3 regions of the Exiguobacterium sp. s46 genome follow, and region 1 is predicted to be linked to each of the others. Evidence: riboswitches for the same ligand, from Rfam matches in the RefSeq annotation. Region 1 holds a riboswitch; each other region holds the start of a gene.

Region 1 (10,555 bases):
ATACAGACGCGACGTATGCCCAAAACCAAGCCGGTCACGTCACGCATGGTACCCACCTCTACAATCAAATGCGGGCACTTCATCACCGGGAACCAGGTACGGTCGGATATTGCCTCCTGACACCAGACGTCTATGCGGAGATCATTCCGGATGGGATTCACAGTGCGCCAGAAATGGTCGACTTCTCCTACCGAATGAAAGGCGCAGATCGACTGATCGTCATCACGGATGCGATGCGTGCAAAAGGATTAGCTGATGGTGAATATGAGTTAGGTGGTCAGGCTGTATTCGTTCGAGACGGTGCGGCACGTCTTGAAAACGGTAGCTTAGCTGGAAGTGTCTTAACGATGGACACCGCCTTACGGAATATCATCGCCTATACAGGCTGTTCGCTCGAAGAAGCGGTCCGCATGACATCGGTCAATGCGGCAAAAGAACTTCAATTGACTCAAAAGGGTAGCCTCTCGGTCGGCAAGGATGCGGACATCGTCCTGCTCGACGAAGCGCTACACATTCAAGAAACGATTCATCGTGGTACGCGACACCGGATCACGAACGGAAAGGAGTCTACCTCATGAAATGGATGATCGTAGAAAAAGGAGAAGAATTAGCACAGGTGGCCTATCAATTTTTGAAACAGGAAATTGAGCGTCACCCGGAAGGTTTGACGGTAGGACTGGCAACGGGAAGTTCACCGGTCGGCGTTTATGAAGAATGGCGGAAGGATTCGCTCGATTGTCGACATGTGACGACGGTTAATCTAGACGAATATGTCGGTCTCAGCCCAGAGCATCCACAAAGTTATCATACGTTCATGCAAGAGCATCTATTCAAAGATGTCGCGTTTAAGGAATCATTCGTTCCAATCGGGGACACAGAAGATCCCGTGCGCGAAAGTGAACGATATGAAGCGCTCGTCCGCAATCGAGGAATCGACATTCAATTACTTGGAATCGGAGCGAATGGACACATCGCCTTCAATGAACCAGGTACACCGTTCGATGCTAAGACACACGTAACGGAATTGACAGAGTCGACACGAGAAGCGAACCAACGATTCTTTGATCGATTAGAAGAAGTACCGACGAAGGCGATCACGATGGGAATCGGTACGATCATGGAAGCGAAGAAAATCCTTCTCGTTGCTTCTAGTGAACGAAAGGCAGAAGCGGTTCGCGATATGATGGAAGGTGTCGCAACAACGGATTGTCCAGCAACTGTACTCAAGCGTCATGCTGATGTCATGGTGATCTTGGACGAAGAAGCTGCATCTTTATTGTCAGATGACGCTAAACGTACAGGACGGGCGGCATATCTGAATTTCATGAAAGTATGACGATGGAAGAGCGATGAATCAAAAGGGATAGAGACAATCATTGGATTGACTCTATTCCTTTTTTTGATTCTGTTGAGCCTAGTCTCAAGCGATTTGTTATTTAGATAGAAAGGTATCAACAGGACATATACCAAGATCATTCAATCTCATGATACAGCGCACTAAGGATCCATGATTTTTTCAGTGCAACGATTCCATACGATTTCTTTAACCGAAACGTAAATTGACATTTCATTAAATGTCCGGATAATGGAGATTAGCGAACTTTACGGAAAATTTACATGAAAATGAGGGTTTACATGATGGAAACGCGATCCGCACGAAAGAGACAGCCAAGTGCTGGCAAGATGTTCATGAAAGTCATCGCTGCACTCGTCCTGCTTGTCACAATCATCGGTTCTGGATATGCTGGAGCTGTTTTTATTAAAACGCAAGAAACATTGGCAAAGACGCAGATTAACATTCCCGGCTCGAAGGTGAGCTCTAAATATGATGATGTTCCGTCTGAATCGTTCTTGATTCTTGGAACGGATGAAACGAAAAAAAGTAAAGAACGAAATGAACCGGCGCGATCAGATGTCATGATCGTCGGGATCTTAAATAAAAAAACGGAACAATTAGTGTTGACGAGTATTCCGCGTGATTCACTCGTGAACATCGATTATTCGAAATACGATGTACCTTATGGTAAGACAGGTGTTGAGCAAGATAAAATCACCCATGCCCATTACTTCGGTTCGATGGATAAATCGAATTCCTATAATGGGATTAAATTAGCGCGTGAAACGACAGAAAACCTGCTCGGTATTCAAATCGATCACGTCGTTAAAGTTAATTTCCAAGGATTCGTTCAATTGATTGATGCATTGGACGGCGTAGACATCGATGTACGATATGCGTTCAAAGAGCAAGATTCAAAACGTAAAGCCGGTACTGTCACTGTTGATAAAGGTATGCAACATTTAACAGGAGAGCAAGCACTTGCTTACGTCCGGAACCGTCATGATGATCCGCTCGGTGATATCGGACGCGGTCAAAAACAGATGCAAGTCATTCAAGCGGTCGCCAAAGAAGCGGCAAGTTTCCGTTCCCTCAGTGCATACCGTGATATTTTGGATGCTGTCGGTGATAACGTCGAAACGAATTTAGGTCCGAACGATTATACACGCTTAGCAGATTTCACAGCAGCGTTACGTAACACGACGGAGTACCAACTCGCTGGAGAAGGTTATATTGGTATCAGCGGGAAATGGGAGTATCACCTCGATCCGAATCAATTGGAGCAAGTGAAAAGTAACTTAGCAAAAGCGATGCAAGGTCAAGAAGTCGAACCGATCAAGGAAGAGACAGACCCGGCACAAAGCACGACAGAAGAACCAGTGACGGAAACAGAAGCCGTTCCTGCTCAATAATATACGCTAAAAATCCCCTTGTATCATTGTCACTATACGACGATACAAGGGGATTTTTAGCGTTGTCGTTCCATTTCGACGGTGAAGGTATAGCGGTCTCCTCGGTAAGCAGAGATGACATATTCAAACGGTTGCTCCGTTGTAAGATACGTCAGTTGCTCGACAGATAAGACAGGCGAAGCGGTCGATAGACCAAGATGGCCCGCCTCTTCCTTCGTTGCCAGGCGTGATTCGAACGTTTGACTCGCACGCCCAAGATTTAATCCGCTCGCTTCTGCAAATGCATAGAGCGATGCGGTCGCGACGTCTTGATCGAGTCCAGGTAAGAGCTGTTCCGGGATATAGACGGTCTCAAGGGCAAGCGCTTGCTCATCAGCAATTCGTAAACGTTTCAGTTCATACACCGATGCCCCTTCGCGAATCCGTAGCTTATTGGCAATCGTCATCGAGGCGTCGATGATTTGATAGGAAAGTAGCGCACTCGTCGGTTCTAAACCTAAGTGCTCCATCTCTTCCGAGAAACTCGTCAATCCAGACAGTTGCATGACGATTTTTTTATTCGCGACGAATGTTCCACGTCCTTTTTGACGAATCAAGTAACCGGCGTTGACCAAGTTTGAAATGGCTTGTCGGACCGTCATTCGGCTGATTTGGTGCGCTTCCGCAAATTCGCGCTCGGACGGGATCAGATCGCCAGGTTGAAGAACACCGCTTTCGATTTGTTGTTTTAAGGCAGCTTCGATTTGATAGTAGATGGGGAGTGGTGAATTTTTATTGATATGCTGAATCACGGCATTTCGTCCCTTCGCGATCGGTAGTCTTTCGTCTAGTGTACTAGGAAAAAGGCAAGCCGACAAACGATTCTGGATGAAATATGGCATAATACAGAGTGAAACTGACAGAGAAAGGTGGTCGAGGTATGCGCCCCGAACAAATAGAATCCGATGTCCGAACCTTTCAGACATCCATTCGTGCAACAAAACAAGTAGATGGTTATTGGGTTGCTTTAGAGAAAAGTTACTTCTATCCGGAGAGCGGTGGACAGCCGGCGGATCGTGGAACATTGAACGACCAACCGGTCCTTGACGTTCAAATCGAAGACGGTGTCGTCTGGCACCAACTGGCGACGCCGCTCACAGGTGACGTCACCGGTATCGTAGATGACGCAGTCCGAATCGATCATGCGGCGCAGCATACGGCACAACATGTCATCTCTGCAATCCTACAAGATGAATCAAATATCAAGACACTCAGTTTTCGGACGGGAAGTGAGGTCTCGACGCTTGATATCGAGACACCTGAATGGACAACTATGCAACAAGAACAGCTGGATCGACGATTACGACATGTGATTGAACAAGGATTACCGATCACGGCGACAGAGTATGACGAGGCGGAAGCGCTACGCTTACCATTACGAAAAACACCACAAGTTGAAGGACGAATTCGTGTCGTTCAAATCGGCACACTCGATTATAGTGCCTGTGGTGGGACGCATCTTGATTCGACGGCACAGCTCGAGTCGATTCTCTTTACCGGAGTCGAGCGGATTCGTGGAAATATTCGTCTGTCCTATGTCGCGAAGGAACGGGCATACCAACTCGTTCAGGCAGAACGACGAGCCTTACGGGAAGCGGCGCAAGCCTTGTCGGTCAAACCAGTTCAAATGCTAGAAGCCGTCCAAGCGTTACAAGAAGAGCAGAAACGCTTAACGAAACAGGTCGAATACGCCCAGGAACAACTCGCAACGTTCACACTCGCTCACGCTTTAGAACAACAAGAAGGCATTCTTGTGTTTGAACATCTGGATGAAGAAATCAAAATATCCGAGCAACTTGCTAAAGCGATTCAAGAAGCGGGACGCGTCGGCGTCGTCTGGAATGCGACGACGAACAAGCTACTGATGAGTAGTCCAGGTGAACCCCATCTCGGGAAGTTCGCTAAAGCACATGTTCAATCATTTAATGGGCGAGGCGGAGGAAGTGCGGTTCAGGCACAGGCGCAATTTACGAATCGGGATGATGCGATGGCATATGTCGATCGATTACGGGAGGAATATCAGTCATGACAGTCATTCAAGTACGTACAGCAGAACAACATCAAGCCGTCCGGATGATCCGGGAGCGTGTCTTCGTCGAGGAACAAGGCGTACCACGCCATCTTGAATACGATACACACGATGAGACAGCGATTCATCTGCTTGTCCTCGATGAACAGAGTCGACCGGTCGCAACGGGACGTACCCGCCCATATGACGACCAACGGATGAAGGTAGAACGTGTAGCAACGCTAGCGACAGCACGAGGAAAAGGATACGGTGGTGAGTTGATGCAGGCGATGGAACGAGTCGCACGTCGCGAAGGGAAGCAATTGCTAACACTCGGCGCACAAGTTCAAGCGATCCCGTTTTATCAAGGACTCGGGTATACGATCGTCTCCGATGAATTCGATGATGCGGGCATCCCGCACCGAACGATGGAGAAAAAAATGTAAGTCATTTTGAAAGAAATCCTGCAAAAAGGGTTTCTTTTTTTTGTTTTCTATGTATATATATAATTCATAATGAATTTTTATACAGACAGATGAATTTAAAACCAGGAGGGAATTATACATGTCGAAACAAAAATTGATCTTAGCGTACTCTGGGGGACTTGATACATCGGTAGCCATTAAATGGTTGAGCAAGGACTATGACGTCATTGCCTTATGCATGGATGTCGGAGAAGGAAAAGATTTATCCGTCATTAAAGAAAAAGCACTCCTCGTCGGTGCGATCGAATCGATCGTCCTCGATGTAAAAGAAGAATTCGCACAAGACTTCGTATTACCGGCACTTCAATATGGCGCGCATTACGAAAATGCCTATCCGTTGATTTCAGCGCTTTCGCGTCCGTTGATCGCAGAAAAGCTCGTCGAAGTCGCGCATCAACATGGTGCAACAGCGGTTGCTCACGGATGTACCGGAAAAGGGAACGACCAAGTCCGGTTCGAAGTTTCGGTCGCAGCACTTGATCCATCACTCGAAGTCATCGCACCGGTTCGGGAATGGAAATGGTCACGGGAAGAAGAGATCGCCTATGCGAAAGAAAACAACGTGCCGATCCCGATCAACCTCGACAGCCCATACTCAATCGACATGAACCTCTGGGGACGGAGTAACGAGTGTGGCGTCCTAGAAAACCCTTGGACAGAGCCACCACAAGACGCTTACGCGTTAACAGTAGCGCCAGAAGACGCACCGGATCAGGCAGAAGAAGTCATCATTGGCTTTGAAGCAGGTGTTCCGGTCTCGATCAACGGAACGACATATCCACTGGCGAAACTGATCACGGAACTGAACATCATCGCTGGTGCACATGGGGTCGGACGGATCGACCACGTCGAGAACCGTCTCGTCGGTATCAAATCGCGGGAAGTCTATGAGTGCCCAGGAGCAACGGTTTTACTCAAAGCTCACGCTGCACTCGAGACGATTACATTGACGAAGGACGTCGCGCATTTCAAACCACTACTCAGCAAACAATACGCAGAAACGATCTATAACGGTCTCTTCCATGCACCATTGACAAAAGGCTTGAAAGCATTCCTGACGGCGACACAACAGGACGTCACAGGAGAAGTTCGCGTTAAACTGTTCAAAGGAAACGCAACCGTGACAGGTCGTCAGTCCGCTGTCTCACTCTACGATGAGAAACTTGCGACGTATACGAAAGAAGACGCGTTCGATCATGAAGCAGCAAAAGGCTTCATCAAATTACACGGACTTGCCGTTTCGACTCATGCGAGCGTACATCGTCAGGCGGGTGTAACGAAATGACCAAACTCTGGGGTGGACGTTTTACGGAAAGTGCTTCCGCTCAAGCGGAAGCCTTCGGAGCATCGATCACGTTCGATCAAAAATTAGCGAGCGTCGATTTAAAAGGCAGTCTCGCACACGCGCAGATGCTATTTGAACAAGGGATCCTCGCTCAAGACGAGTGGACACAAATCGAGCAAGGACTGAAGCAACTGGAAACGACGTTAGCGGATCATGTGTATACGCTAGCAGATGAAGACATTCACATGAATCTCGAGCGTCTATTGACGGAACAGATTGGTCCGGTTGCAGGAAAACTGCATACGGCACGGAGCCGAAATGACCAGGTCGCAACGGATTTACATCTATGGATGGAACAACATGTTGAAGCGTTGACGACGGCATTACGCGAGCTCCAATCGGTTATCACGGAACAAGCTGAGCAACATATCGAGACGGTCATGCCAGGTTATACGCATTTGCAACGGGCACAACCGATCTCGCTTGCGCATCACTTGCTCGCTTATTTCTGGATGTTCGAACGTGATGTCGAACGGTTGACGGATAATCAAAAGCGGATCCGGAAATCACCGCTCGGGGCAGGCGCGCTCGCAGGGACGACATTCCCAATCGATCGTTTCCGTTCTGCCGAGTTGCTCGGTTTTGAGTCAATCTATCCGAACAGTCTCGACGCTGTCTCCGACCGCGATTTCGTCATCGAATACCTCGGGATCGCCTCGACCGTCATGATGCATCTCTCGCGTTTTTGTGAAGAAATCATCATCTGGGCATCGCAAGAATTTGGCTTCATCGAGTTGTCTGATGCTTTCTCGACAGGGTCGAGCATGATGCCACAGAAGAAAAATCCTGATTTCGCTGAATTGATTCGTGGGAAAACGGGGCGCGTCTACGGCAATCTGATGGGCTTCTTGACGACGATGAAGGCATTACCACTCGCTTACAACAAAGACATGCAAGAGGATAAGGAAGGGGTCTTCGATACAGCAGATACCGTTCTCCAATCCGTTCAAATCTTCACCGGAATGATTGAATCTGCGACGTTTAAGACCGAAGCGCTCAAGAAGGCGACAATGCAAGACTTCTCGAATGCAACGGAACTCGCCGACTACCTTGTAACGAAAGGCATACCGTTCCGGGAAGCGCATGAAGTCGTCGGCAAAGCCGTCCTTTACTGTGTGCAGAACGGTTGTTTCCTGAAGGATTTGAACCTCGAGACGTATCAAACGTTCCATCCTGATATCAAGGAAGACGTCTATCCGCTCCTCGATCCGGTTCAAGCAGTAGCACGCCGGACTAGCTACGGCGGAACAGGGTTTGCTGCCGTGTCGGAGCAACTCGAACTCGCGAAACAGCATCTTGCGAATTGACGAATTTTGAAAAAAAACAGTCAAATGACTGGATTTAACAAAAGATGTCTGCTATAACTGTAACTAACAACCGACAGATAGAGGCGCGGATGACATGAGTAGCATCATTCTTGAAGGCAAGCATGCCGAATGATGTGAAAGGGGAAGTCCGCCGAAGTGAACGAGAAGATGCTTCTTCTTGTTTGCTGGTACAACGGTTAAGATCCGTTGTACTGCCGAAACCGATGTTTCGGAGCGCTATCTTACGTAAAAGAACGAATGACTTTGTCTTCGTTTGTCCGATCGTGATAACGACGGGCCGTAGGAACGCTCCTACCGGCCCGTCGTTTTTTTTCTGTATCGGGACAAAGGAGATAGGATTGTGACAACTGTACTTAAATTTGGTGGAAGCTCGGTTGCGACTGTCGAACAGATTCAGTCTATTGCGAATTATTTGAAGAGTCGCGCAGCCGAAGGTGAAAAACTCGTCGTCGTCGTTTCGGCGATGGGCAAAATGACAGATTCTTTGATCGCTCAGGCGCAAGCCATCACGGATCGCCCCGAGCGAAGAGAACTCGATCGACTGCTTGCCATCGGAGAAGAACAGACGATTTCATTACTCAGCATCGCCCTCAACTCGCTCGGTGTCAAAGCGTTATCGCAAACAGGCGCTCAAGCAGGAATCAGCACGATGGGCGTGCATACGAAAAGTAAGATCAAACAGATCGATGGAGATCTGTTACGACAAAAACTCGAAACGTACGATGTCGTCATCGTCGCCGGATTCCAAGGTGTCAACGAACTCGGTGATGTCACGACGCTTGGACGGGGTGGGTCGGATACAACGGCAGTTGCCCTTGCGGCAGTCCTTGATAAACGGTGCGAAATCTATACCGATGTCGACGGTGTCTATACAGCTGATCCACGAATCCACGCCGCCGCTCAACCGATTCCACATATCTCGTATGATGAGATGATGGAAATGAGCGCCCTCGGGTCGAAGGTCATGGAAATGCGAAGTGTCGAACTAGGAAAAAAATACGGCGTACACATCTTCGTCGGGAAAACACTTGAATCGAAAAGGGGAACATGGATCATGGAAGCGACGGAAACAATGGAACAAAAAGCGGTGACGAGTGTCAGTGTGACGAAGAACGTCTTGACGGTATCAATCAAACACGTACCGCAAACGAACGCAGCAGTAGCCGATATCTTCGAACTGTTATCCAATCGCCACGTCAACATCGACATGATCAGTCAAACGACGTTCGACAGTGACATCTTCTTATCGTTCTCATGTCCACTCGATGAGGAAGAGTTCCTCGATGAAGCATTGAAAGACATCATGGATCGCTTCACGACAGTCAAGGTCGACCGCCACAATCAGCACGCGAAGTTATCTGTCGTCGGCATCGGGATGCGGGATGCAACAGGTGTCGCTTCGAAGTTGTTCGCAATCTTCCGAGCGGAGAACATTCCGTTCTATCAAGTTACGACTTCAGAAATCAGCATCTCATACACGATTGCACAAGCAGATATTGAACGGACGGTTGCAGCGATTGCAAACGCGTTCGAGTTATAAGGAGGAAAACAGGATGTATCATGTAGCAGTCATTGGAGCAACCGGCGCCGTCGGTCAAAAAATGTTACAAGTACTAGCCGAACTGGACTTCCCGGTCAGCCGCCTGTCCGCTTACGCTTCTGCTCGTTCAGCAGGGAACACGGTACAGTTCAAGGAAGAAGCCATTACGATCCAAGCACTGACACCAAGTATCACGGAAGACGAGATTGACGTCGCGTTGTTCGCGGCGGGCGGAACGATCAGTGAACAATATGCCCCGTTACTAGCTGAAAACGGAACACTCGTCGTTGATAATTCAAGTGCTTTCCGGATGCAGGAGACGATTCCGCTTGTCGTGCCAGAAGTCAATCCACAAGCGATTCAAGTGACGGACCGCTTGATCGCAAATCCGAACTGTTCGACGATTCAATCCGTCGTCGCCTTAGCACCGCTCCAGTCACTGGGATTCGAGCGTGTCAACTATACGACGTATCAGGCCGTATCCGGTTCTGGTCAAAAAGGAATCGAGGATCTGGCACGTGGAGCACGCGGAGAAGAGCCCGTCAATTATCCGCATCCGATTCACGATAACATCTTGCCACATATCGATGTGTTCCTTGAGAACGGCTATACGAAAGAAGAGCAGAAGATGATTGACGAAACACGGAAAATCTTCAATCTTCCAGCACTACCAGTCAGTGCGACATGTGTGCGTGTTCCAGTCACGAATTCTCACTCGGTTGCGATCAACGTCACGTTTACGCAGCCGACGACGGTTGCAGCGATCCGTGAAGCACTTGAAGGCGCACCGGGCGTCGTCCTCATCGATGATGTCGCGAATACGCGTTATCCGATGCCACTCGATGCAAGTGGTACGGACGACGTCTACGTCGGTCGGATTCGACAAGATGATAGTCTCGCGAACACGTTCCATCTCTGGTGTGTAGCCGACAACATTCGAAAAGGTGCCGCCTCGAATGCCGTACAAGTCGCACGCCAAGCAATCGAACAGTCGATTCATTCATAAAAAAGGAGGAGTTCTTCATGTTCAAAGGAGCAGGTACAGCGCTCGTCACACCATTT
Region 2 (10,555 bases), on a different contig from region 1:
TTTTTGAATTGGGGCTTGATTGGCGCGAGCAGGGGTAGCTCGCAGAATGCGCACCTCTTAAAAGTGCGTCAACTTGTCCTTTGCGGACGTTCTAGGTTTGACAGGTGGAACGATGGCAGGCCAGCCGATTTGAATGACGCCGAGAACGCGTTCGTTTTCAGAAGCGTCAACGAGTGAGGCATACTCTGGTGTGAACCAGTGTTTCCCGCTCTTCCAACAACACCCAAGACCTCGTTCTGTTGCTACCAACTGCAGGTTTTGAATCATCGCAGCTGTTGCAAGTGTATCTTCTAGCTGTTGATCCGGTGTCCCTTGTACCTGACAAAGTACCGTTAAATAAACCGGGACTTCCCGTAATTTTTGTTCAGCCTGTTGACGTTGTTCAGACGTTTTCGTCTCGAATTGACCACGCGCTGTCAGCAATTCCATCAAGGCATCGACATACCGTGTTTGTCCGTCTTCGATTGCGAGAACAAAGCGCCAAGGCTCTCGTAATTTATGATTCGGGGCATAAATCGCCGTGTCGAGTAATGCTTCTACCAATTCGACTGGAACGGGTTGTTCCGTATAGGACCGGATCGACCGGCGTGTTTCAATCACTTGTTGGGCATGCATCCGTTTCATCTCCTCACTGAGTACTTTTTCACTATAAATGATAACGATTATCATTGTCAACGTTATTTGTCAGAAAACAAAAAAGACGATTCCCGAGAGGAAATCATCTTTCGTTGCATTCGGATTAAGAGGCTTTTCGTTTCTCGTCTTGATCTTGAGCAACAGTCGTTAGCTTCTTTTTCATAAGACGAATCCGGTATAGGGCAAATAGATAATGGGCGAAATAGATCGTAAAACCAAGGAAAATCGTTAACGCTACATGAATTTGAACGCCGGGAACAGCATGAAGCTGAATGAAGAGAAAGACAGCCATTGCCATCGTATAAAGCACCATTTCCACCGATTGTGGCATGACGCGTTGACGTTTTAAGAAAAAGGAACGCATGAGTGGCAGGACGACGAGACTGACGAGACGATCAACCAGTCCGATGACGAGCACGCTGATCACCATTGCTAAACCATTTTCAAAAGCGATTAACCGTGGGAAGACAAGATAGGTGACGAGTAATAGTGGTCCAACTAATAAAAAGATTGAAATCGAGGCACGTGCGAATACGAAGAGCCCGTTGACACTTGTTAAAAAGGCACGAACGATCTTTTGTGACCAAGGGGATGGTCGACCAACTTGCCAAGCAAAACAACAAGCAAAGATGAACGCATAAAATTGCAGAAAGGCAACCATAAAGCATCTCCTTTAGATATGAAACTCATTGTCCCTAGTGTATCGATTTTAAGGCTGAAGTGCAAAGAAGAACTTTTCGTAAAGTATAAGAAAAGACCAGCTGATAGGACATCAACTGGTCTGTCGTCAATCAATCCAGATTCGGTTCTTTTTTTCCGTGCAAGAAGAAGGACAGAATCAGTGCAAGCGCAGATAAGACGGTTGCAATCCAGAACGCATCGGTGATCCCTTGGATCGTTGCTTGTTTCGTCAGCATCGTAAACCAACTCGTCGAAGCGGCTTGTGAGCTACCCAGCTGTTGTCCAAGGTCATTTAAATGTTGCGAAAGCGTCGGGTCGAGCGTCGTGAACTGATTCGCGTCGTCTGCCAAGTGAGCCGTCGTTTGACGGGTCATGACGGTGACGAGAATTGCCGTTCCGATGGAGCCGGCGACTTGACGAAGTGTGTTTTGGGTCGCGTTTCCGTGCGGGATCATCTTCATCGGTAAAGCGTTCATACCGGCAGTCATGATCGGCATCATGATGAATGCCATACCGAATGACCGAAGCATGTAGATGCCCATGATGGAATAATACGACGTATCCATGTTCAATTGCGTCAATTCCCATGTCCCGTACGTCATCAACGTCAAACCGAAGATAGCGAGCGGTCGAATACCGAAGCGGTCAAATAAACGACCGGCAATCGGTCCGGTGATACCCATGATCAGTGATCCGGGCAAAAGGAGAAGACCTGAATCGACCGGTGAAAAACCGCGAATGCTTTGAAGGTAAATCGGTAAAAGTAACATCCCACCGAACAAGGCCATCGTAACGATGACATTGATGAAGAGGGTGAACGAAAATTCCGGTACTTTCAACACGCGAATGTTCAACATCGGATCTTCCATCGATAGCTCACGCATCGCAAAAGCAGCAATTCCAATTAAGCCGATGACGATCGTGCTGATGACGATCGGGCTATCCCAGCCGTCATTCCCGGCTTCACTGAATCCGTAAAGGAGACTCCCGAATCCGATCGTACTGAATAACACACCAAGTGCATCAAAAGAAGGTTTCGAGAGTGGCTGCGTCAGGCGGAACCAAGCCGTACCGAGTAACAACGTCACTAATCCAAAGAACGACATCGCGTAAAACATGACGTGCCAGTCATAGTTTTGAATGACATATCCCGTGATCGTAGGTCCGACAGCTGGAGCGAGAATCATCGCGATTCCGAGCATTCCCATGGCAGCACCGCGCTTATGCGGTGGGAACAATGTCATGAAGACGTTCGATCCGAGTGGCATCAAGATACCAGCCCCCGCTGCCTGAACGACACGACCGATCATCATGACCGGGAAGTTCATCGCCATCGAACAGATGACCGATCCGAAGAAAAATAGTGTCATCGAAGCGAGGAACAATTGGCGGAACGTGTAGCTTCGCATCAAAAAGGCGCTGATCGGAATCAAAATCCCATTGACAAGCATGAAGCCCGTCGTCAACCACTGGGCAGTGGACGTCGACACGTTGAAGTCATTGATCAGAACCGGTAACGCGACATTAATCAACGTTTGGTTCAAAATAGCAATGAACATACCGATTAGTAAGACCGTCAGTACTTTCGGAATACTGACGTTTTCAGTCGATATCTGTTTTGAAGGTGTTGCGACTGGTGGTGTAACGGTCATCGTCGGTTCCGTCTCGAGGGATTCCTCAAGAGTCGGTCCATCAGTCGCCAGTGCCATGTCGGATGAGCGACTTCGACGGGCGATCCAGTTGACGCCGATGATGATCAGAATCGTGAACGCACTGTATCCGAACAAGAAGGTAGTAGACATGAACGTCCCTCCTTAATCCTTATGAATGCGGACGGTCACATTCATACCAGGTCGAATGTCGAGTGATTTTTCTTGCGAGAGTGATACTTTAACCGGAATGACTTGTGCGACTTTCGTGTAGTTCGCGTTTCCGTTTGAAGAAGGCATCATTGAGAACGTGGAAGCCGTCGTCATACCGATTTGCTCGACTTCACCAGAAAGTGTCGTGTCCGGATAGCTGTCGACATAGACATCCACTGTTTGTCCGACTTTGATTTCATCGATTTCTGTTTCTTCGATGTTCGCTGTGACCCAAAGGTCGTTTAAGTCAAAACCATAGGCGAGAGGTGTACCTGCTGCGACGAAGCCGTTCTTTGTCGCCATCGACTGAACGATCGTTGCTTTTGAGGGCATTGAAACCGAGAGATCCATCGGTTTTTGTCCGGCTTGTGCCGTCATGACGTGTCCGACTGTTGCGCCACTGGCAAGTGATTCGCCTGTTTTCGCAGACCAGTCTGTTAATTTACCAGCGCTTGGACTCGCAACTGTTATCATCTTACCGTCGATTTTCGCATTGTCTGTTTTGACATAGCTCGTTGCTTGATCGTAATAGTAGTATCCGACAACACCACCACCGATTAAAACGATGAGTGTCACGATATTGATGATCAATAATTTTTTCATACTCATGGGTGTGTTAGCATCCTTTCTTGTGTACAATCGATTCAAAAAAAGTACTCCTCTGGGGGGAGGAGTAATTAATATAGTTAATTATATGGATCGTTAGCTAACAAACAACCGACAATTTCCGACAAAATGTTGGAAAAATAGATGATAACGGATTCATTAATGAAAAGATGATGAAAAAGGAGTGAAATATGGATGAATGAGAGCCGTGATCCCCGACCAAAACGGTCACGTGACCGTATTACAATGGAATTATTTCGTTTACTGAAGACGCACAGCTTCTCGAGTATTACTGTCAAAATGCTGACGGATGGAGCGGGTGTGAATCGTTCAACCTTCTACGCACACTATACGGATAAGTATGATTTACTCGACCAAATCGTTGAGGAGCAAATGAAGGCACTTGAACAAGCGATTCGGATCACGGGTACAGGAACTGTCTTTCCGACAGTCGAGCAGGTGAGTCGCTATTTTGCTCGTTTGTTCATTCATATCGAAGAAAATGAATTATTCTATCAGACGATGCTCGTTCAAGGACCGATCAAAACGTTCATCTCTCGTTTTCTCGATACATTGAAAGAGAATTATCGAATTGTGTTTCGACCACAAATCACAGAAGAAGCTACGTTCGTCGATCGGGACTTATTATTGAACTATGTCATTGGTGGACAGTTGGGATTGTTGATTTCTTGGTTACGAAACGGTCGACCGTATTCATCAGAGTATATGGCAGAACAATTAAGTCGGATGATCGTCTTTGGAACGGTTGAAAGCATCGGTTTTCCTAAAGAGACGGAATGAAGACGTAAAAAAAGACACTCCCCTACGGAAGTGTCCAATCAGTTTAAGCTTGTCGGAATTCAAGTTCTTTCGTATAGATCGTACTCCGATTCCGTCCGCTTTCTTTTGAGTAATACAACGCTTTGTCTGCCTGTTGTAATGCTTCGAGTGACGTATGCGAACCACTGGAATGTGAAATCCCAAGTGAGATCGTGATTTGCAGATCAGGTACATCTGCTGTTGGGAACAGGTTACGTGCGACCGTCAGCCGAGCTAGTTCTGCTATTTTTTGCGCTTCTTTCGCCGAAGTACTTGGTAAGATGATTAAAAATTCTTCACCACCGTACCGTCCGACGAGGTCGTCTGGACGGGTCAAGGAAGCGAGAGTCATGCCGAGTTGGCGTAACACATCATCGCCCGCATCATGACCATATGTATCATTGACATGCTTGAAGAAATCGATATCGATGAGTACAAGCGAATAGCCTTGGTCAGTCGAACCGACAAGCGAAAGCGAGTCATCCAGACGACGACGATTGGCGAGCCCTGTCAAAGCATCCGTCATGGCGAGTTTCTGCTGATACTGGATGTTTTCGAAGTGACGGCGTAATTCCGTTAGCAATCGAAAAGCGACAAAGCCAGCTAATAAATTAAAGAAGACGTACGCAATCGAGATTTTAAAGAATGTCGACCAGCTGTGCGTCAGGACGTAGATGGCGGGTAACGAATAGAGAATACCGACCAACACCATAAGCTGAAAATGACGCATCGAGACATGGACGAATCGACGAATGATCCCGATCGTCGTGATGAACAAGACGATGATCAGTGTCGATAAATAAAAGCCTTCCATTTGATCAACTGGTGTTAAAAAGTAACGTGTCCCGATGATCATTGCACCAGCAACGATGGCGCTTGGGAAACCACCGAACAGCATGGCGATCGCGACGGGAACGATACGTAAATCCACACGGGCGACATCGATTTGGATCCCATTGAACATCAATAAAACCGCAATCAGACCAGAGACTGCTCCGAGTATAAGTCGAATGCTCCATTTGGAGTTCAATGAAATACGCGGTCGATTCCGAAACGGTAAGAACAAGAGAGTAATCGTTGTAAACAGTAGACAAAAGTTAATGATGAATTGATTCATGATGGACAACAAATCCTCCCAACTCCCCCAGCTAACAGATTTCCATATATATACTTCCAGTATACTCAAGTAGATAACGGTTAGACAGAGGGAAATCTTTAGACAAAAATAGAAAAAACGGTAGAAAATCTACCGTTTTTAAGAAGATGAAGTAAGAGTATCCTCATCCATCGTCTGTAAAATTTTATCAAAGACACGAATCATCGTTTCGAGCTCTTCTTCCGTCAATGTGCCGAAGCGATCTTGTAAATAGTTTTTCCGGACGATTTCGAGATCCCGAAATGCACGTTCTCCGTCCTCCGTCAATGCGAGGACGATTGAACGACGATCTTCCGTTGAACGTGTCCGTGTGACATATCCTTGTTTATACAGCTTATCCGTCAAAGCAGTGACTTGACTCGTCGCGAGCTCAAATTGTTCCGCAAGAAGCGTCGGGCGCTGAGGACCATTTTCAGAAAGGCTTCGTAAGATGAAAAATTCACTCCGAGTCGCGGTTCCTTCAAATAGCCGGTTAAGTTCACGTCGCAGGGTACGAAGAATGACACGCATTTGTTCTTCGAGTCGATAAGTTAGCAAATCACGTTCCTGTGGCATGCAAGCAGCATCCTTTCTCTCAGTGGACTTCTACCATTTAGTGTACTAAACATATCGGATTTTTACCATCGACTACCCGATATTCGAAAAAGGCAATTGACAATTCCGTGGCGATTTGTGTAATATGGCGTAGTAATAACTAACTTAATTCAGTTCTCACTCAACCAGTGGGATGGAGGTTGCAGTTCTTAAGAGTACGGTTACGGATGTCGTCAAGCGACAGATGAGGTGGCCTGAAAGGAAGAATTGCCGAAATCAATCATCGCTTTGAAGATGATCGATTGGGATTAGATCAAATAGGTCTAATACTGTCACAAGTCGGGTATCACCTACTTGTGGAGAGCTATCTTTCACGACGGTAGAATGAGGCGCATCCATTTTATTATGTTGCGTTCTCATCTTCCATCTGGAAGATGAGGGCGCTTTTTGTTTTTTCATTCAAAAAGTGTCCTCTCAAAAAATTTATTAAAGAGAGAAGCGAACGAAATGAACAATCTAGATGTGAAACAAACAACAGATTCGACAGCAGAAGGATTAAAACGTGGATTACAAGCCCGTCATATGTCGATGATCGCCATCGGTGGGGCAATCGGAACAGGACTCTTCATTGCGTCCGGTGCTTCCGTCGCAGCAGCAGGACCAGGTGGGGCGCTCCTATCATACGCAATCGTTGGTCTGATGGTCTATTTCCTCATGACAAGTCTTGGTGAAATGGCAGCGTATATGCCAGTCGCTGGATCCTTCTCGACATATGGAACGAAATTCGTCGATCCATCATTCGGCTTTGCCCTCGGCTGGAACTACTGGTACAACTGGGCAGTTACGATCGCAGTCGAGCTAGTCGCAGCACAAATCGTCATGACGTACTGGTTCCCGGACGTTCCTGGGTTTTACTTCAGTGCCTTGTTCCTCTTACTCATGATTGGCTTGAACTACTTCTCTGTTAAAGGATTTGGGGAAGCCGAGTATTGGTTCGCGATGATTAAAGTCATTACCGTCATCGTTTTCTTAGTCGTCGGTGTTGCGATGATTTTCGGTATCTTTACATCAGAGCCACCGGTTGGCTTTAAAAACTTTGCTCTTGGCGATGCACCGTTCGTCGGTGGGATTCCTGCCGTCATCGGTATCATTCTCGTTGCCGGATTCAGTTTCCAAGGTACAGAACTGGTCGGGATTGCCGCGGGTGAATCGGAAGATCCGAAAAAGAATGTTCCAAAAGCAGTCAAACAAGTCTTCTGGCGCATCTTGCTTTTCTACGTCTTCGCGATTTTCGTCATCGGAATGCTCATTCCGTATACGAGTCCGAACTTGGTTTCCAATGACATTACGGACGTAGCGGTTAGTCCGTTTACGCTCGTCTTTGAAAAAGCGGGTCTTGCCTTCTCAGCAGCACTCATGAACGCCGTTATCTTGACGTCTGTTCTATCTGCCGGCAACTCAGGTATGTATGCTTCGACTCGGATGCTTTATACGCTTGCTCGCCAAGGGGATGCACCAAAGTTGTTCGCGAAAGTATCGAAAAACGGTGTACCGCGTAACGCCTTGCTCGCAACAGGAGCAATCGGTGCACTCTGTTTCTTGACGTCGATGTTTGGTGGACAAGTCTACTTGTGGTTACTCAATGCTTCGGGGATGACTGGATTCATCGCATGGCTCGGGATCGCGATCAGTCACTATCGTTTCCGTAAAGGGTTCCTTGCACAAGGTCACTCGTTGAAAGACTTACCATATGTTGCACCAGCGTTCCCATTCGGTCCGCTGTTCGCATTCGGTCTTTGTTTCCTTGTCATCATCGGTCAAAACTATGCCGCATTCCTCGCAGATCAAATTGATTGGGTCGGAATTGCCGCAACGTATGTTGGTATTCCATTATTCCTTGCCTTCTGGTTAGGACATAAATTCAAAAACCGGACGTCAATCGTTCGTTATGACGAGATGGACTTCCCGGAACATCCACGTCAATCATAATATGTGAACCACCTTCTAGAATGAAGGTGGTTTTTTATTCTCTTAAATGAAAACGTTTTCTAAAATATAGTTTTGAAAAAGTATAAAAAAGGAATCAATGAATACATATTCAAAAATAGAAAATATGAATAAAGAATAGGGGGGAGACGCATGACTACATCTGATTTATTTTTTACATTAGGTTCTGCAGCGTTTTTCATGTTGCTCGTTGCCTACATATCCTACCGATTGACGCGTGGGAAAACACAAGGCGTCGATGAATACTTCTTAGCAGGTCGAGGGCTAAGTGGCGTTTTCATTGCCGGATCACTACTACTGACGAATTTGTCGGCAGAACAGTTGATTGGACTAAACGGACAATCTTTCATGGGAAACATGTCGAGTATGGCGTGGGAAGTCACGGCGGGATTTGCTGCGATCATCATGGCCATCTATCTGCTTCCGAAATTTCTCGGGCTTGGGATCTCGACATTACCGGAATACTTAAGTCACCGGTATGACGAGACGGTTCGTCGGATGACAGTCTTACTCTTTTTGCTCGGATATATGTGCGTCACGATTCCTTCGATGCTTTATTCAGGTGGGATTGCTGTCTTGCAGCTATTCGATGTTCCGGAACTCTTTGGTCTCAGTTATACGCAATCCCTTTGGTTAGTCGTCTGGGTCGTCGGGATCATCGGAGCAATTTATGCGATTTTTGGAGGGCTACGTGCGGTGGCTGTCTCGGATACCTTGAACGGGATCGGGCTTGTCTTCGTCGGATTCTTAGTTCCGGTGCTTGGCTTTATTGCACTGGGTGACGGGAATTTACTTCAAGGGATGAAGACGATTGCGACTGTGCAACCGGAGAAGCTGAACGCAATCGGAAGCTCAACCGATGCCGTTCCGTTCTTCTCGATTTTCACGGGTATCCTATTTGCGAACTTATTTTATTGGTCACTCAATCAATATGTCATTCAACGTGTGCTCGGGGCAAAAGATTTGAAGGAAGGACAGAAGGGCGTCCTCATGACAGGATTCTTGAAGTTATTAGTTCCGATCTTCATGCTGATTCCTGGGATCATTGCCTATCACTTGTATGGGAACACACTAACGAGCGGTGATTTATCATATCCTCGACTCATTACGGAGTTACTGCCTGTCTCGCTGATGGGATTTTTCTTAGCTGTCTTACTCGGAGCCGTCTTTAGTTCGTTTAACTCGTTGCTAAATAGTATTGCGACACTTTTCGTCCTCGATATCTATCAGCCGGTGTTTGCGAAAGAGGCGAGTGATGAACATTTGATTCGTGTCAGTAAATGGTTCGGAACGATCGTTGCCTTAATCTCTTTCGTTATCGCTCCATTCTTGATGTACGCGCCGGACGGCTTATGGAGTTTGATCCGGCAATTCACAGGATTTTTCAATATTCCGATTCTCGTCATCGTATTAATGGGGATTTTCATGAAACGAATTCCGGCAATTGCAGCGAAAATCGTCATTGTCTTTCACGTATTCGCGTATTACTTATTCGTCTTCGGTTTTAAACAACTGTTCGGCTGGGATCATGGCATTAGCTACATTCATGGGTACGGTATTCTACTTGTGATTGAAGTGCTGTTCATGGTATTCATGGGGTATCGTTACCCGGCCGTCCAGTCAAGAAAAATCAATCGACGACAATCTGTCGAGCTCACTCCATGGAAATTTGCGATTCCAGTCTCGATCTTATTATGTACATCCATCATTTGGACGTACGTCTTGTTTTCAAAAATCGGACTGGCTTCGACAGCAGGAATCGTATCGATTTGGTTCTGGCCGGTCACGTTAGGACTTGTCATTGCAACGATCGCATTATGGCGTGTGTCGCTAAACGCTTGGGAAGCGAAGTACCGGACCTATCTCGAAGAAGAGTACCGTCAAGCCGAATAATCCTCTCGCAGAAGGCATGACATATCGGGTAAGATGAAAGAAAAACAGGAGGCGATCTTCGTGAATTACTGGTACCACTTCAAGCGTGCCTTCTTACCGATCGCATTATTGCTTGTGACGCTTGCCTTGTACCAAATGATTTATCGTTTGAATAACATCTGGTATTCGCTTGGAGGACTTCTTCTTGTCTTTGCAGCGATTTACTTCGTCATGCGTCGTCTAAAAGCGAATCCAGAGGATTGAATGAGCAGGAAAGTCGAGTCCATTCTCTGAACGCGGTAAAATAGACACATACAGAGGAGGGGAAGATAGATGGCAAAAGCAATATTTGCAGGTGGTTGTTTCTGGTGCATGGTCAAGC
Region 3 (10,555 bases), on a different contig from region 1:
AAACTTACCGTTTTATGTCGGAAGTGGCTTTGTCCTCTTATCCGTCATCATCATCGGGGTCAATCTCAAACACATTCGCCATATCGATCGGACAGAAGGCGGACATTAATTTCAAAAAACAGCCGAAGCGAATCCGCTTCGGCTGTTTTTGATTGAAATCAAGACGGGTACATGTCTCTTAACGTGCGAATCGAGTGCTCAATCATTTCCCGAAGGACGTTTAAATCGATGTCAGTCAGTCGTTTTACGTAGAGGCAGGACTTGCCGCGTCGATACGTACCGAGAGTGGCAAGCAGTCGTTCCGATACATCGTCTTCACCAAGCGCGAGGTAAAGGACGAGGTTCGTCTTGCGCGGAGAAAAGCCGACATAAAAGCTGTCGCCCTCGCGACCGGAGGCATAGCGGTAATGGTAGGAACCAAAACCAATCAAGGAAGATCCCCAAATGACGGCTTCGTATCCCGTGACATCTTCGAAGAACTGACGTAACGTGATACCATCTGCTTGACGTAGTGGCGGTTCGACTTGTGCCAAAAAGGCATCAACGGACTGTTCGGTAGGACCTGTCTTTGGCGTATCAGACATAAGCAGACTCCTTTCGGATGAAGAAGATATCGGTTACTTTCGAGAAAGGCTAGTAAATATCCTGTAACTCAGAGGTGGAAATCGAATGAAGCATCGTATCGTGTTTCGAGGAGAAGAAGACAGTATATCGTGGGACATCTTACACGTATATCCAAAGCAAGGTGAACTAACGATTCAGATGACGGGACAAGATAGTAAACACGACATTTCAGTTTCATTCGACGAATATGATCTGTTCATCCGTGATTTTGCCCATGTTCAAGAATCGTTACAGGGAGAAGTCGTATTTGAGCAGGGCGTGATACGTCTCCGTTTACGATATGACCGGCTTGGTCGTGTCTTCATCAGTTGGTCTGACGGACAAACGAATCATCAGTTTCGCAGTGATCAAAGTTATTTAAGTGAGGCATTGGCACAGCTTGGTGTGTACTAAACTAGACACAGTAAAAGTAGAAGGGACGACTTTGGGTATTGCACCCGAATGTCGTCCCTTCTTTTATTTAGTGTGATGAAAGTGGTTGGTGTAGCGGTGTGTTGATCAAGTTGAAGCAAAACGCAATCGTTTGTTCATATTCGGATAACGGAATCGACTCATCGACTTGATGCGCGAGACGGAAATCATGGAAAGAAGCAATCGCGATCGGGAATGCTTTTTTTGCTTGGCTGAACATCGCACCATCCGTTCCGCCTGGGATGGCGATTTTTCGTGGTGTCACGCCACTGACTTGCTCCATCGTATCTGCGACCTGCTGCAAGAAAGGCGCTTGTTCATCGGTTTCACAGGAAGGAATATCCTTGATGACGATCACGCTCATATCAAAGTCAGGATCTTCTGCAACAAGTCGACGCTCGACATCCGTAAAGGCAGCAAGAACGTCCGCTCGACCGAATCCCGGAATCGTCCGGATGTCCATATAAAACGAAGCCTGACTCGGAACGACGTTTGGTCCTTCGCCTCCTGAAATCGAGGTGATCGATGCAACGACCGGACCAAGTGCCGAGTGATGATTCGTCGTGATCGAAAAACGCTCCGACTTCACTTCTTGGATGACGCGATATACGTCATCAATCGCATTACGTCCAAGTTGCGGGGCAGAGCTATGTGCACTTTTCCCACGGCATGTTACTTCAATCCCAACGACCCCTTTTTGTGCATAACCGATCATCCCACTCGTCGGTTCTGTGATCAGTAGAGCATCTAAATCATCCGCATGCCCTTGTTCCGTCAAATGCCAAGCTCCTGTCATGCCATTTTCTTCATCGGATGTAATCAGAAGTTTGACGGTGTTCGGACGGTTTTGACGTTCCTTGTATTGAATGAGCGCTTGCACCATCGCCATGACACCTGACTTCATATCCGAAGCCCCACGACCATAAATGCGTCCGTCTTCGATTTCACCACCGTATGGATCTTTCGTCCAGCCGTCTCCTTGCACAGGAACCGTATCGAGATGACCAGATAGCCCGAGTACGGAAGGGCGTGAAACCTCTTCACTCGCAGGAACGGTCGCGACGAGACAAATCCGTTTCGGTGAGACTTCGATCCATTCTGTCGAGATGTGATGATCAATCAGTACATCGTACACATAACGTGCGACGGCTTCCTCTCCGTCCGTCGGATTAACGCTTGGAATTTGAAGACATCGTTGTAAGTAAGTAATTGCTGTTTGCATAAGTATTTCCCCCCTTACCTATCCTGTACCCTGATAAAAATACTTCAGGGAGGTAAACGAATTCGGAAAATAATTTACGGAGCTGAACGTCTTGAGATAAAAGAAAACGGTGCAACCAGAGGGTTACACCGTACCTTGCTCATTCACTTTTTTCTGCTTCGTCTTTCCACTTCGAATCGATTAACATCTCTCCCGGCCATGTATAAGCCATGATGCCACCGTCTGCTGTGATATCCTCACCTGTAACATATGAGCTGTCGTCAGAAGCAAGGAAGAGGGCGATCGTTGCCATCTCGCGTGGTTTACCGAGTCGTCCGAGTGGTGTAATCCAAGCGTTCGCATCGCGGAACTGTTTGCCTTGCTCTTTTTCTTTTTCACCGACAAGTGTATCGATGAGTGGTGTTTCGATCGTTCCTGGTGATAATGAGTTGACACGAATGCCGTGACGCGCGTAATCGATTGCCATCGCGCGCGTGAAGTTCGCGATCCCGCCTTTTGCTGCGTTATAACCGGACCGGTTCAAGTCAGCTGCGCGACCAGACATCGATGACGTATTGATGATTGAACCACCGTTATCAAGCATGAGTGGAATCAAGAATTTACTGACGAGGAATGTACCGCGCAAGTCGACCGCGATGATCCGGTCGAAGAGATCGATTGGATACTCGTGGACTTTCCCGCCTTGTTCATCGATTCCGGCATTGTTGAAGAGGACGTCGATCGTACCGTATGTCTCTTTGACGTGCTTCGCAAGTTGCTCGACACTCTCGACGTCTGAGACATCGACATGGACGGCTTCTGCTTTCCCACCTTGTTGTGTAATCTGTTCTACTGTTTGTTGTGCTTTTTCAAGTGAGACATCGGCACAGACGACCGTTGCTCCCTGTTCTGCGAAGACAAGTGCAGTCGCTTGTCCAATCCCTGTTGCCGAGCCGGTAATGACAGCTACTTTTTGATCGAGTCTACCCATTGTTAAATCCCTCCTAAGTCGTATCGTTCACCTTATGAAACATTCCCGGAGAAATGGAGATTAAACCCATCGATGCGTCTAGTAATAGAGGATAGGGGGTACATCTACAACAGCACAATCGCTGTATAGAGGGAGATGAGAACGCTGACATCCGATCAATGGCAACTTGCCAAAAAATTATTACACGAAGCCGTCCAGTACCAAATAACACTCGAGAAGAGTGCATTCGCAAGTGAATTGATCGACCAAACGACACCGGTCCTCTGGTTTGGTGATGCGACACGTAGCAGTTGGGTGACGATCGCGACGAACCCATCTCGATCGCAGTTTTTAGACCGAACAGGTACATTACGATTTGACGAGCATGGTCCGCTTTTCATACGTCCGAAGTCGATGGCATGGGAGGATTATCTGCAGGAGAAAACGCTGACGGATTCGATCCGACGCTTCAATCGTTACTTCAAACAACCAAATGTGTACCGGACCTGGTTCGGTCGACCAGGTGGGGGGAAGCTCGAAGGATTCTTGAACGGACTCGGTGCGTCGTTTTACGAAAAGACGTTTGATCCAGTCATTCATTTGGATTTTTTCCCGTTTCCGACACACCATTACATGGGAGCGATCAAAGAACGCAGCGTGTTGGAAGATAGTCCGTTCGGTCAGACATTTTTGTTACGCCTGCTTGAACTGTTTTCGATAAAAGGAATCATCCTGCTCGGTAAGGAACACACGGAACGATTTGCGAAGCTCGAACCAGACATCGATTGGACGACCTATCGACCAACGGATTATCCGGACGCGATTTTTCAAGTCGGCTTCTCGTCACGATTTCAGGTCCCCGTCGTCGGACTCCACTTCAAACCGAGTGAGCAGTTCATCGGTCTCGGTAATCGAAAGGATGAAAACGGCGTTAGCCATGGCACCTATGGGTCAGCAGAACACTTACGTCAAATCGGAATGATTGTCCTTGAAAAAGTCACGACATACAGTGAAAAAGGAGATTGACAGATATTTCGAACTCCCTAATAATAGGAGATGAATTAGCACTCTATATGATTGAGTGCTAAAAAAGGGAGGCAGAATGAGCATGGAAACGAAACAATTTAAGGCGGAATCAAAACGATTGCTGGAGATGATGATTCATTCCATCTATACGCATAAGGAGATTTTCCTGCGCGAATTGATCTCGAATGCAAGTGACGCCATGGATAAGATGTACTACAAAGCATTGACGGACGAGACGATTTCGTTCGAAAAGGAACACTACAAAATTACAATCGAACCAAATAAAGAAGCGCGTCAACTCATCATTCGTGATACGGGAATCGGAATGACGAAGGAAGAACTAGAAGAGAATCTCGGTACGATCGCGAAGAGTGGATCGCTTGCCTTCAAAGCAGAGAATGAAGCACAAGATGGTCATGATATCATCGGACAATTCGGTGTCGGATTCTATTCTGCATTCATGGTCGCAGACGTCGTCACCGTCGTTACGAAACCGTTCGGCAGTGCAGTCGCTTATAAATGGGAATCGCGTGGTGTCGAAGGTTATACGATCGAGGAAGTCGACAAGGAAACCGTCGGAACGGAGATTACGCTCCATATCAAGGCGAACGAGGAAGAAGAATCGTATGACGAATACCTCGAGACATATCGTCTACGTAGCATCATCAAAAAATACTCGGATTTCATCCGTTATCCGATCGAGATGAAGGAACTCGAACGTCAGCCGATCGAAGGCAGTGACGAGACGGAAGAGGTCGAAGTCGTCAAGACGATCAACAGCATGGTGCCGATCTGGCGGAAGAACAAACGGGAACTGACAGACGAAGACTATACGAACTTCTACCAAGAGAAGCGTTATGGTTTCGACACACCAGCGAAACACATTCATATCAGTGTCGACGGCGCTGTTCGTTATCAATCGATCTTATTCATTCCAGAGCAGGCACCGTACGATTATTATTCGAAGGAATTTGAAAAGGGTCTTGAACTCTATGCCAACGGTGTCTTGATCATGGAAAAATGCAGCGACTTGTTGCCGGATCACTTCAGTTTCGTCAAAGGGATGGTCGACTCGGAAGACTTATCGCTCAATATCTCGCGCGAGTTACTGCAGCACGATCGTCAATTGAAATTGATCGCGAAAAATATCCAAAGTAAGATCAAGACACAACTCGAAGCCCTCCTGCGCGAGGATCGCACGAAGTACGAAACGTTCTATCAAGCGTTCGGACGCCAGCTGAAGTTCGGTATGTATAATGATTACGGCATGCACAAAGAACAGGTGCAGGACCTCGTCCTCTTCTACTCAGCTAAGGAGAAGAAGTTGATCACACTCGCAGAGTACGTCGCAGCGATGCCGGAAGATCAGGCACATATCTACTACGCCGCTGGTGAGAGTACGAATCGTCTGGATAAATTACCACAATCCGAGCTCGTCCGTGATAAAGGGTATGATATCTTGTACTTCACGGAAGAGATCGATGAGTTCGCGATCCAGATGCTCGTGACGTACAACGAGAAGACGTTCAAGTCGGTCACGAGCAGCGATTTAGGGATTGAAGCGGAGGAAGCGGAGACGACGGACGCACAAGCAGAGATGTTCCAAGCCATGCAGGAAGTGCTAAGTGGGCAAGTCAAGGAAGTCAAAGCCTCAACACGTCTAAAATCGCATCCTGTCTGCTTTGCGACGGACGGCGCTGTCTCAATCGAGATGGAGAAAATTCTGAAGGCGATGCCGAATAATGAAGGGGTAGAAGCGGTCAAGATTCTTGAATTGAATCCGTCACACGCAGTGTTCGAGTCTCTTGAAACGGCGTATCAAAACGATCGTTCAAAATTCGAGCGCTATACCAAACTGATGTATCAACAAGCATTACTTGTCGAAGGGCTTCCACTTGAGGATCCGGTAGCGTTCGCGAATGATGTGTGTTTATTGATGGTGTGAAACGAATAGATATAAAAAAGGCATTGGATGCGCGCATCCAATGCCTTTTTCATAAAGTGTTTCATCAATCCGTTTGTAAATCCGAAGCGGTTTCGCCTTTTTTCGAGAGAACGTTCAAGACGACGACGAAGAGTACGAATGTGACAAGAGCTCCGATGAAACCGAATACCGAAGACTCCGTGAAACCGATGACTAAATAACCGACTGCCGCAGTGACGGCACCGACTAGCGCATACGGTAACTGTGTCGTAACGTGATCGATATGATGGGATCCAGCCCCTGTCGAACTTAAGATTGTCGTATCGGAAATCGGTGAACAATGGTCACCGAAGACAGATCCAGCAAGAACAGCAGCAAGTGTCGGTAACAAGAGTGAGGCATCGACAGCCATGACGAGATCCGCACCGATTGGCAACATGATCCCGAATGTACCCCAACTTGTTCCTGTCGAGAATGCCATCAAGCCGGCAATCAAGAATAACAAGAACGGCAAGTACGACGCAGAAATCGAGTTGCTAACGAAGCTCGCGAGATAATCACCGGTTTTCATATCACCGATGACAGCAATGATCGTCCAAGCGAATAACAGAATCACGACTGCTGGCCACATCGAACGCATACCAGCAACGATGCTTGCACGGTAATCGCGGCCCGGAATTTTTCGTCCGATCAGCATCAGGAAAGCGACGATTAAACTGATGACGACACCTGCGACGAGTGAACGTGTGACGTCTGTTGCCTCAAATGCTCCAATTAAAGTAAACGGGCGATTGTCGGCTGCAAGTGCCTGAGCACCTGTCCCGAGTAACGCACTGATTGTAGCAATGACAAGAACGACGATCGGAACGACGAGATCCCGGACTTTTCCGTTCGTATGTTCGTTGACCTCTTTTGCCATCCCCATCGGTGTTCCTTTTGACGCATCAAAAAGTTCACCATTCGCGGCACGGCGTTCATGCTGTTTCATCGGTCCGACAGAAACGCCAGAATAAGCGATGTAAAGTGTTAAAAGTAACGCGAAAATCGCATAGAAGTTCATTGGAACGATCATCATGAAAGCACTAAACGCTGAGTAATCCGTAATCGAGTGCGTCGTTAAGATACCGGCGATGATGGAGATGATGAATGCGCCCCAACTCGAAAGCGGACTGATGACACAAACAGGCGCAGCTGTTGAGTCAATCAAATAGGCAAGCTTTGCACGTGAGACACCACGGCGATCCGTTAACGGACGACTGACGTTGCCGACAGCGAGACTGTTGAAGTAATCATCGATGAAAATCAAGATACCGAGTCCGAAGGCAACTAAGCGTGCACCACGCGCTGTCTTGACGTGAGTAGAAGCCCATTCACCGAAGGCACGAGCGCCACCTGATGTCTGAATGAGCGTGGAAAGGACGCCGAGCAATAACAAGAAGACAAGCAATAAGACGTTCCACTCGTTCAAGGCACCGTCTGCCCAAAAGAGGCTGAAGATGTTCTTGCCGAGATAGGTTACCGTATCGATCGGGTTAAAACGGTGAAGTAACAGGGCACCGACGAGAATACCGACACCTAACGAAAGAACGACCTTTCGGGTAAAGATGGCTAATAAGATAGCTAGTAAAGCAGGTACAAGGGCAATGATGGAATCTGAATAGTTGACCATGAAAAATATCCTCCTCTTTAATAAATGGCTTAAAGATGAGACCCCGCGGCACAAAAAAAGCAAGGGCACCGGCAACAAAGCCGACACCCTCGCTGGATGCGTCTTTCTTAGCCGAATTGGAGCGCTCCATACAATTGTTATGTATGGCAATCGATCGGGTGTTTCCCGAATCGACCAACGACGATATGCTCGACACATACTGTCATTTCGGCGATGTCACCTTTCCTGTAGTCGTCTTCGTTGTCATCCTCGGACCAAGTACTGATTGAAATCGCGCCTCTACCTCATCGATAGAATAGTCATATTCTGTTCTTATGGACACTTTATCATGTATTTCAGAAGCGATTCAACCATATATTCTGATAATTTAAGATAAAGTTGTTTATTCAGCAAAATGTTGAATGAGCTGTTTCATCAAATAGGCTTGGTTTTCCTCGAATTGTTTTTTTCGATGACCGTTCGCGCCAGATGGGTGGGGGAATCCGGAAAGAAGCTGATGCTGTTCGATTCGTCCATCATGAATCAATCCACGGACTTGCGTCTCGACGACCCGACCGAGTGGAATTAATAACACTGGTTTTTGTAACTGATTGATCTCAGCGACGAAGTGTTCTTCCGCGTAGTGCCTTAATAAAGGGCTACGATTGATCTTCGGTTGATGACCCGAGTAATTCTTTTCGCGATAAAAGACGGGTTGCTTTAACAGTGACGTTGGATGCAATAATTTCTGATGTTGATGAAATAAGCTAGCCGTCGTCTCGATTCCGAGCAATGCTGGAAGTTCAAGTGTATCGAGCATCTGGACGAGGTTACGTCGCATCGTTCCGGCAAAGCTTGCTGTATATTTGACGAGGCGTGCCGTCTCTTCTAATGAAACACCATGATGGAGGGCATCCGTCGCTTCTTCGAAAGCGATTCGCATCTGTTCAAAACCTGGTGTGATCCCGATGATGACGACTTTTGCTTCAGTATTGACATATTCGCCAATCGGAGAGTAATAGACGGTCAGCTCGTTCTCCTGTTGCAATAAAAAATCGTCCGTCCATAATTCATCACGTCGTAACGTACGATCGTCAGGTAAGCTACGAATGGCTTGTTCAAATATAGTTAATGAATTCATGAAGGACCCTCTCTCTCTGTAATGGCACTATGATAACAAATAATACCATTTGAGACAATTCGACCCTTTCACTATTTTTATACAGGTATCTAAAAAAGGACTCGAGACGAGTCCTTTTCGTGCATCATGCGCGTTCTTTGACCGAAGCGACTTCATATGTCAGAATCTCGCTGCCGAGCATTGGCGATTCTCCTGCCTCACTACTCGCAGGTCGACTATGTGACGCTTTGAAATCGTCACTTTCCCGCCACGCTTGAAAACTCTTCATATCTTCCCAGTACATGTTGACGTTCATTTCATCGTGTTCTTCGATGTTTTGCGTCAATAAGACCTCGACGCGGATGAATCCGTCCATCGTATCAAGTCCACTTGGACGCGTAAAACGAGGAGCGAGAGCTGCAGCCATCCCTTTTTTGACTTTAATCCGGTTCGTAACGACGATCATCATAAAATCCCCTTTCAAAAAACGAGTAACGTACTTCTTCAGTATAGTACGATGAGGGAAAGAATGCCGGAAAGAAGGAACAAAAGACGATGAATGAACAGGAATATGATCAACGATTACGAATTGAGACCATTGAGATGCAACACCTTTATGGTGTGTTTAGTCACTACAATCGCTATGAACCGACGCCTTATGCGGCACTCGGCGAATTATGCGAAACCTATCCGTTTCAAAAAGAGGATACTGTCATCGATTTCGGGTGTGGGAAAGGGCGTTTAAACTTTTACTTACATGACCGATTCGACTGTTCCGTCATCGGAATCGAGATGAACGGACAATTTTACGAGGACGCACTTCGGAATATGGCGAACTACCAAAGTCGACGGAAGCGGCGTTCCGGAAGTTTGCGATTCGAACAGACGTATGCCGAGCAGTATACCATTCCGGATGAGGCGAATAAGTTTTATTTCTTTAATCCATTCTCTTCACAAATTTTCATGAAAGTGATCGATCACATTTTAAGTTCGGTCGAACGTTCCCCGCGTTCGGTTGATCTCATCTTGTATTACCCGACCGATGAATACCGGGAGTACTTGGAGCGCCATACCGTATTCGAGCAAATCGATGAGATTCGATTACGAGACCTCTATGAAAAAAATCATGACGAGCGGTTCGTCATCTATCGCTTTGATCCGAACAAACTGCTTCAAAACGGGTATGAATACAGTGAGGAAAGAAATAAAAGATAGGGAGGTCGGATGATGATCCGTTTGGAGCATGTGACGAAGGAATTTGCGCCGGGGCGTGGGATATTCGATGTCAGTTTTACAGTTGATCCGGGTACGATATTCGGTTTCATCGGACCAAACGGATCTGGAAAATCAACGACACTCCGACATTTGATGGGACTATTGGCTGCGGATGCTGGAAAGGCGACTATCGGTGGTTTTGATTGCTGGAAGCAAAGTAAAGAAGTGAAGCAGTTGGTCGGTTACTTGCCGGGGGAGATTAGTTTACCTGGAGACATGACGGGAGCAGACATGCTGGATTTGATGCAACGACTACACGGTAGCGATCCGGCACGGCGACAACTGTTGTTGAAACGATTTCCTTTTGAGACGAAGACGAAAATCCGCAAGATGTCAAAAGGGATGAAACAAAAATT

What was found. A riboswitch is a leader RNA that binds a small molecule or an ion and turns the genes downstream of it on or off. The one in region 1 is predicted to bind lysine.
Region 2: linked by a shared signal. The riboswitch ahead of KNQ08_RS11930 (amino acid permease) and the one ahead of KNQ08_RS14770 (aspartate kinase) in region 1 are both predicted to bind lysine.
Region 3: linked by a shared signal. The riboswitch ahead of KNQ08_RS13610 (Na+/H+ antiporter NhaC family protein) and the one ahead of KNQ08_RS14770 (aspartate kinase) in region 1 are both predicted to bind lysine.

The regions. Positions count from the first base shown of each region.
Region 1 covers NZ_JACSMY010000004.1:37,561-48,115, forward strand. The annotation lists gene nagA (N-acetylglucosamine-6-phosphate deacetylase) at 1-578, shown strand, start outside; gene nagB (glucosamine-6-phosphate deaminase) at 575-1,336, shown strand; gene KNQ08_RS14740 (LCP family protein) at 1,636-2,748, shown strand; gene phnF (phosphonate metabolism transcriptional regulator PhnF) at 2,805-3,539, opposite strand; gene KNQ08_RS14750 (alanyl-tRNA editing protein) at 3,668-4,816, shown strand; gene KNQ08_RS14755 (GNAT family N-acetyltransferase) at 4,813-5,241, shown strand; gene KNQ08_RS14760 (argininosuccinate synthase) at 5,360-6,565, shown strand; gene argH (argininosuccinate lyase) at 6,562-7,932, shown strand; lysine riboswitch at 8,003-8,180, shown strand; gene KNQ08_RS14770 (aspartate kinase) at 8,294-9,493, shown strand; gene KNQ08_RS14775 (aspartate-semialdehyde dehydrogenase) at 9,507-10,499, shown strand; gene dapA (4-hydroxy-tetrahydrodipicolinate synthase) at 10,517-10,555, shown strand, end outside.
Region 2 covers NZ_JACSMY010000002.1:57,448-68,002, forward strand. The annotation lists gene KNQ08_RS11895 (nitroreductase family protein) at 58-615, opposite strand; gene KNQ08_RS11900 (hypothetical protein) at 740-1,297, opposite strand; gene KNQ08_RS11905 (DHA2 family efflux MFS transporter permease subunit) at 1,428-3,119, opposite strand; gene KNQ08_RS11910 (HlyD family secretion protein) at 3,132-3,788, opposite strand; gene KNQ08_RS11915 (TetR/AcrR family transcriptional regulator) at 3,981-4,586, shown strand; gene KNQ08_RS11920 (diguanylate cyclase) at 4,630-5,721, opposite strand; gene KNQ08_RS11925 (MarR family winged helix-turn-helix transcriptional regulator) at 5,860-6,315, opposite strand; lysine riboswitch at 6,481-6,669, shown strand; gene KNQ08_RS11930 (amino acid permease) at 6,802-8,283, shown strand; gene KNQ08_RS11935 (solute:sodium symporter family transporter) at 8,434-10,194, shown strand; gene KNQ08_RS11940 (hypothetical protein) at 10,255-10,437, shown strand; gene msrA (peptide-methionine (S)-S-oxide reductase MsrA) at 10,507-10,555, shown strand, end outside.
Region 3 covers NZ_JACSMY010000003.1:74,246-84,800, forward strand. The annotation lists gene KNQ08_RS13575 (MFS transporter) at 1-109, shown strand, start outside; gene KNQ08_RS13580 (DUF1801 domain-containing protein) at 159-584, opposite strand; gene KNQ08_RS13585 (hypothetical protein) at 670-1,017, shown strand; gene KNQ08_RS13590 (M20 family metallopeptidase) at 1,085-2,257, opposite strand; gene KNQ08_RS13595 (SDR family oxidoreductase) at 2,397-3,227, opposite strand; gene KNQ08_RS13600 (PDZ domain-containing protein) at 3,363-4,232, shown strand; gene htpG (molecular chaperone HtpG) at 4,315-6,177, shown strand; gene KNQ08_RS13610 (Na+/H+ antiporter NhaC family protein) at 6,242-7,825, opposite strand; lysine riboswitch at 7,937-8,115, opposite strand; gene KNQ08_RS13615 (uracil-DNA glycosylase family protein) at 8,208-8,945, opposite strand; gene KNQ08_RS13620 (heme oxygenase) at 9,070-9,390, opposite strand; gene KNQ08_RS13625 (methyltransferase) at 9,480-10,139, shown strand; gene KNQ08_RS13630 (ABC transporter ATP-binding protein) at 10,149-10,555, shown strand, end outside.